2 linked regions of the Defluviitalea raffinosedens genome follow. The protein of the gene in region 2 binds, or shares a complex with, the protein of the main gene of each other region. Links are inferred from orthologs where the notes say so. Each region holds a gene or a part of one and is shown on either strand. Other genes may lie near its edges.

Evidence for each region.
Region 1: the proteins of secY (region 2) and secA are in contact, whole or in part, in a crystal structure (PDB 3DIN), measured with the Thermotoga maritima proteins. The link is inferred for Defluviitalea raffinosedens from one-to-one orthologs. Residues at the interface, in WP_004081795.1 of Thermotoga maritima: Glu108, Gly109, Glu110, Glu111, Ala236, Glu237, Arg238, Arg239, Ile240, Thr241, Ile242, Gln243, Tyr244, Ala245, Arg246, Arg247, Val248, Thr249, Gly250, Arg251, Arg252, Val253, Tyr254, Gly256, Ala257, Ser258, Thr259, Tyr260, Leu261, Pro262; in WP_004082002.1 of Thermotoga maritima: Glu261, Ala262, Arg263, Lys300, Ala301, Arg302, Thr303, Ile304, Ile305, Leu323, Tyr324, Asp325, Pro326, Val329, Ser330, Tyr333, Ile336, Lys340, Phe345, Val349, Glu363, Phe364, Tyr374, Ser375, Gly376, Gly377, Glu393, Ile395, Thr482, Ser483.

The regions. Positions count from the first base shown.
Region 1 is NZ_JAFBEP010000016.1:42,197-45,642, reverse strand. The notes cover bases 167-3,281. They hold secA (preprotein translocase subunit SecA), read right to left. Parts: upstream 2,955-3,281; coding sequence 378-2,954; downstream 167-377. Other genes in these bases: hpf (ribosome hibernation-promoting factor, HPF/YfiA family), read right to left, coding at 3,103-3,281. Outside these bases: more of hpf, read right to left, coding at 3,282-3,446. UniProt on the Escherichia coli protein: Required for protein export, interacts with the SecYEG preprotein conducting channel.
Region 2 is NZ_JAFBEP010000001.1:179,241-182,522, reverse strand. Bases 51-3,001 are described here. They hold secY (preprotein translocase subunit SecY), read left to right. Parts: upstream 51-873; coding sequence 874-2,130; downstream 2,131-3,001. Other genes in these bases: map (type I methionyl aminopeptidase), read left to right, coding at 2,801-3,001; JOD07_RS00855 (adenylate kinase), read left to right, coding at 2,151-2,801; rplO (50S ribosomal protein L15), read left to right, coding at 433-873; rpmD (50S ribosomal protein L30), read left to right, coding at 221-403; rpsE (30S ribosomal protein S5), read left to right, coding at 51-208. In the rest of the region: more of rpsE, read left to right, coding at 1-50; more of map, read left to right, coding at 3,002-3,282. UniProt on the Escherichia coli protein: The central subunit of the protein translocation channel SecYEG. Consists of two halves formed by TMs 1-5 and 6-10.

The sequences.
Region 1 (3,446 bases), on a different replicon or contig from region 2:
GTAGCAATCCTCATGTATTCATAGTGGCTGATAAATTCTTTAGTCCCCTGTTTAGCTTCAGGAATCAGGCTTTCTTCCTGTTCTTCCAATCCCATTTCAACCAGAGTTACTATATCTTCGTATTCCTGGTATAATTCATTATATTTTTGAATTTTGATTTTTAATGATTTTATTTCTTGTAATACTTTTTGAGCTTCCTCCATATCACTCCAAAAATTCGGATCTGCGGAACGCTCTTCTAAAGTTTTTAGCTTCTCTTTGGCACCGGCAATGTCAAAGTGAAGCCCCCATTTCCTCTAATTTTTCCTCATAGGGTTGAAGTTCTAATTTTAATTGTTCCAGCTCTAACAACTTGATCAACTCCTTATTTCACTGTACTATGCATTTCTACCGCAACAGTGTTTGTACTTTTTACCGCTTCCACAAGGACAAGGATCGTTTCTTCCAACTTTTTCTTCCTTCCTCTTATAAGGGGTTTTTACACTGGACTCTTCTCCTCTGTTTGTGGAAGTTGGTTCTGCAACTCTTTCTCTTTCAGGTTTATAAGCAATTTTTACATGATACAGAGCACGAACAGTATCTTCCTGAATATTTGCACTCATTTCTTCGAACATATCGTATCCGGCAAACTGATATTCCACCAGAGGATCTCTTTGGCCATATGCACGAAGTCCGATTCCCTGGCGCATCTGATCCATATTGTCAATGTGATCCATCCATTTTTGGTCAATTACCCGAAGAAGAATAACCCGTTCTATTTCACGCATCTGTTCTTCTCCGATTTCTTGTTCCTTCTGTTCATATAATTTAAGGGCCTTGTCTATAATCTTTTCCTTTAGAGCTTCCTTAGTAATATCTTCTCTTTCTTCTTTGGTTATTTCTATGCCCTGTATAGGCATGATTTTAGTGAGATGTTCTCTTAATCCAACTATATCCCAGTCATCTGCATGAGGACTTTCTCCTGTGTACATATCTACAGAAGATTCAATGATTTCCTTAACCATTTTTATAATGTTATCTCTTAAGTTATCTCCTTCCAATACCTTGCGGCGTTCACTGTATATGATTTCTCTTTGATCATTCATAACTCTGTCATATTCCAGCAAATGCTTACGGATGGAGAAGTTATTGCCTTCTACTTTCTTTTGAGCACTTTCTATGGCTTTTGTAAGCATCTTATGCTCGATAGGTTCATCCTCAGGCATTCCCATGGTCTCAACAAGTTTTGAAATCCTGTCAGAGCCAAATAATCTCATCAAATCGTCTTCCAAAGAAATATAGAATCGAGATTCTCCCGGGTCTCCCTGACGGCCTGAACGACCTCTTAACTGATTATCGATACGTCTTGATTCATGCCTTTCCGTACCTATAATCTTTAAACCACCTAATTCTTTTACGCCTTCACCCAGTTTAATGTCCGTACCACGACCTGCCATGTTGGTTGCAATGGTAACGGCACCTTTTTGTCCGGCTAATGCTACAATTTCAGCTTCTTTTTCATGATATTTTGCGTTTAATACCTGATGCTTTATGCCTCTTTTCTTTAACATTTGGCTAAGCATTTCTGAGGTGTCAATGGTAATGGTACCTACCAGTACCGGCTGTCCTTTTTTATAAGATTCTTCTATTTCATTGACAACGGCATTAAATTTAGCTTTTTGAGTTTTGTATACCACATCCGGATGGTCAATACGAATCACCGGCTTATTGGTAGGAATAACGATTACGTCCATACCATATATTTCACGGAATTCGTTTTCTTCTGTTAAAGCAGTACCAGTCATTCCACATTTTTTATGATATTTATTGAAAAAGTTCTGGAAAGTAATGGTCGCCAAGGTTTTACTTTCTCTTTGCACTTGTACATTTTCCTTAGCTTCAATGGCTTGATGCAATCCGTCTGAATATCTTCTTCCGGGCATCATTCTCCCTGTGAATTCATCAACGATAACGATTTCGCCATCTTTAATTACATAATCCTTATCTAGATGCATAATATGATGCGCTTTAAGGGCGATATTAATATGGTGCTGAATTTCCATATTTTCAGGGTCTGCCAGATTAGCCAGTCCAAAATACTGCTCTGCCTTCTTTACCCCTTCTTCTGTTAATGTAACGGTCTTAGCCTTCTCATCAACAACAAAGTCCCCTTCTTCCTGTATTTCCTGGCGCATTAAATTGTTTAATGCAGATTCGTCTGTAAGCACTCTTCCCTTTTGGAGACGACGTACAAAGACATCTGCTGCTTTATACAAATGGGTAGATTTAGAACTGCTTCCTGATATGATGAGAGGCGTTCTTGCTTCATCAATCAATACAGAGTCCACTTCGTCGATGATTGCATAATGAAGGTCTCTCTGTACCATTTCTTCTTTATAAAGTACCATATTGTCTCTTAAATAATCAAAGCCCAATTCATTATTCGTTGCATAGGTAATATCACAATTATAGGCCCTTCTTCTTTCTTCGGCATCCATATCGTGTAAAATTACACCTACGGATAAACCTAAGAATTCATGGACTTTTCCCATCCATTCAGCGTCACGTTTTGCCAGATAATCGTTAACAGTTACAACATGAACGCCTTTACCTTCCAAAGCATTTAAATAGGCAGGAAGGGTAGCAACCAAAGTTTTTCCTTCCCCTGTCTTCATTTCTGCTATTCTTCCCTGGTGAAGAATAATTCCACCAATTAATTGCACTCTAAAATGGCGCATACCAAGAACTCTGTATGCGGCTTCTCTTACAACTGCATAGGCTTCAGGGAGAATATCATCCAATGTTTGTCCTTCTTCCAGTCTTTTCTTAAATTCATCTGTTTTAGCTCTTAATTCTGCATCGGACAAACTTTCCATTTGGGGTCCCAAGGCTTCAATCTCATTAACCAATCCTTCTATTCTTTTTAATTCCCGTTCGCTATGCGTTCCAAAGATCTTTTCCAATAAACCTTTCACTAGTTCACCTTCTTTATGATTACTCTATTAGTCGTACTTTTCCCAAATTAGTATATCAAACATTATCCTCATTTACAATACTGCAATATTTACATGAAAGCAAATGACTCTATAAGGAAAACCCTCACGAAATACGTGAGGGCATTTATTAAAATTCCGGTTCAATTAATCCGTAAGTACCATTTTTACGTTTATAAACAACATTCACTTCTTCAGTTTCTGCATTTCGGAAAACGAAAAAGCTATGTCCCAATAAATCCATCTGCATTGCCGCTTCTTCTACACTCATAGGTTTAATTGCAAAGCGTTTGGTTTTTTCTATTACGATGGATTCTTCATCATTGGCCTGATCGATGTCCTTAATAAACTCTTCTTTAAAAGGACTATTGTTTCTGTGTCTATCTCTTAATCTGCCTTTGAATTTCAGAAGTTGTCTTTCTAATACATCTACAACTTCATCAATGGCAGCATACATATCTTTTTCATCTACTT
Region 2 (3,282 bases):
CGCTGCTGAAGGTACTGGAGTTATTGCAGGTGGTCCAGCTCGTGCGGTACTTGAATTAGCAGGAATTCGCAATATTAGAACAAAATCCTTGGGTTCCAATAATAAGAGAAACGTTGTTAATGCAACGATCGAAGCTCTAAAAAATCTTAAAAATCCAGAAGACGTTGCAAAGTTACGTGGTAAAACATTAGAAGAACTTCTGGGATAAGGAGGAATTGCGATGGCCAATAAATTAAAAATTACATTAGTGAAATCCACAATTGGCGCAAAACCTAAGCAAAAGCTTACTGCACAAGCTTTAGGCCTTACAAAAATGCATAAAACAGTTGAACACCAAGACAATGCAGCCATTCGTGGAATGATTAACAGAATTTCTCATCTCGTAAAGGTTGAAGAAATATAAGAAAATAAGACTTTAAAGGAGGTGCCAAGATGAACTTAAGTGAATTAAGACCAGCAGAAGGTTCCAAACAAAACCGTTTCAGAAAAGGAAGAGGTCATGCTTCTGGTGCAGGTAAAACTGCAGGAAAGGGACATAAAGGTCAGAAAGCACGTTCAGGTGGCGGCGTAAGACCTGGTTTTGAAGGTGGACAAATGCCACTTTACAGACGTCTTCCTAAGAGAGGATTCACAAATAGAAACAGTAAAGAAATCATAGCAATTAATGTAGATCGTTTGAATATCTTTGAAGACAACACAGTAGTAACTGTAGATACTTTAAAAGAAGCAGGCATCATCAAAAATCCTAAAGACGGCGTAAAAATTCTCGGGAACGGAGACATAACCAAGAAATTAACTGTAATGGTTAACTATTACAGCAAATCAGCAGTAGAAAAGATCGAAGCTGCCGGTGGAAAAGCAGAGGTGATTTAGGTGTTCAAAACCCTTAGAAACGCCTGGAAGATACCTGATTTAAGAAAAAGATTAATATATACATTTATGATGTTGTTAGTAATTCGTTTAGGAGCCCATATTCCTGTTCCTGGTGTTAATGCCTCTGCAATCAAGAATTTATTAAAACAGCAGGGAGGAGCTTTAGGGCTTTTTGACATGATTTCTGGTGGGGCATTGCAAAATATGACTATTTTTGCAATGGGAATAGTTCCTTATATTAATGCATCCATTATCCTTCAACTTCTCCAAATAGCTATTCCTAAATTGGAAGAGATGGCTAAAGAAGGAGAAGAAGGAAGAAAAACAATTGCAAAATACACAAGGTATTTGACCATTGTATTGGCTGCAATCCAGGCATGGGGCTTCACCTTTGCAATGCGCAACCAAAACGTTTTAATTAATCCAAATTTATGGTCTTGGATTGTTGCAATTCTTTCATTTGTAGCTGGAACTGCCTTCATGATGTGGATTGGAGAACAGATCACCGAAAAAGGAATCGGCAATGGAACTTCACTGATTATCTTTGTAAACATTGTGTCCAGATTACCTGTAGGTGTCAATGTACTTCTAAGCTATAAAAATTACGTTGTCACGGCGCTCCTGCTAGTAGTCTTCGTAATTATGATTGCTTTTGTTGTTTTGGTGCAACAAGGAGAAAGAAGAATTGCTGTTCAATATGCGAAGAGAACATCAGGAAGAAAGGTATATGGAGGCCAATCCACCCATATTCCTGTGAAAGTAAACTTAGCAGGGGTTATACCAATTATCTTTGCTATGTCTTTACTTCAATTTCCTGAGATGGTAACCAATTTCTTTGTAGCGAATCCAACAGGAGTTTGGGGTAAAATCTTAGTTTGGCTTCGTTGGACTCATCCCTTTGGTGCAGTGCTTTATGCACTCCTTATCCTCTTCTTTACATTCTTCTATTCAACGATCACATTTAATCCAATTGAGATCGCAAATAATATGAAGAAAAACGGAGGATTTATTCCAGGGATCAGACCGGGGAAACCAACAGCAGACTATTTAACTAAAGTTGTTAACCAAATTACACTGGTTGGAGCCATTTTCTTAGCGATCATTGCTCTTATGCCTGTAGCTTTACAGGCGATATTTAAGATGAACGTTAGTTTCGGAGGAACCTCATTACTGATCGTAGTAGGTGTAGCATTGGATACTGTTAAGCAAATGGAAGCTCAAATGCTCATGAGGCATTACAAAGGCTTTTTAAGCTAGAGCCCAAGGAGGAGACCATTATGAGATTGATTATGCTAGGCGCACCGGGAGCTGGCAAAGGAACACAAGCACAACTTCTTTCCAAGGCATATAATATTCCTCAGATTTCTACTGGGGATATACTCAGAATGAATATAAAGAATGAAACGGATTTAGGCAAGAAAGCTAAAGAATACATGGATAAAGGTCTTTTAGTACCTGATGAATTGGTTGTGGAAATTGTAAAAGACAGACTTACCCAGGATGATTGTAAGAACGGTTTCATACTGGACGGATTTCCAAGAACTATACCACAAGCTAAGGCGTTGGATGAGGCTTTGGATCATATGGGTATAAAACTTGACAGAGCTGTAAATGTTCATGTTCCAGATGAAAAGATAATTATAAGAATGAGCGGAAGACGAGTATGCCCACAATGTGGTGCTTCTTATCACATCGAGTTTAAGAAGCCTGCAAAAGAAAACATTTGTGATGAGTGCAGTTCAGATTTAATACAGCGGGATGATGACAAAGAAGAAACCGTCAGAAAAAGATTAGAAATTTACCATGAACAAACTCAACCGTTGATTGAATACTATCAAAATAAGGGAATACTTACAACTGTAGACGGTGTTGGTGAAGTGGAAGAAATAAGTAATCGGATTAAAGAAGCATTGGAAGTGAGTAAATAGTGGGTATAATAATAAAATCTGACGAAGAAGTTAAAAAGATTCGGTCAGCAGGTTTGATTCTAGCAAAAACACACGAACTCCTTGCCCATGCACTTAAGCCAGGAATAACTACACTGGAATTAGATCAGATTGCTGAAGAATTTATTCGTAGTCAAGGTGCTGTTCCTTCATTTAAAGGATTATACGGTTTTCCTGCATCTATATGTACATCAGTGAATGAAGAGGTCGTCCATGGGATCCCCAGTAAGGATGTTAAGCTAAAAGATGGAGATATCATTGGCATCGATATTGGTGTATGTTTAGATGGACTTCATGCCGATGGAGCAAAAACCCATGCTATTGGAGAAGTACCTGAAGAAACAAAAAAACTCATACAAGTTACGAGAGAAAGTTTCTATAAAGGAATCCAATATGCAAAAGCGGGTCATCATTTATATGAAATATCTGCAGCAATACAAGAGTATGTTGAGGCTCATGGATT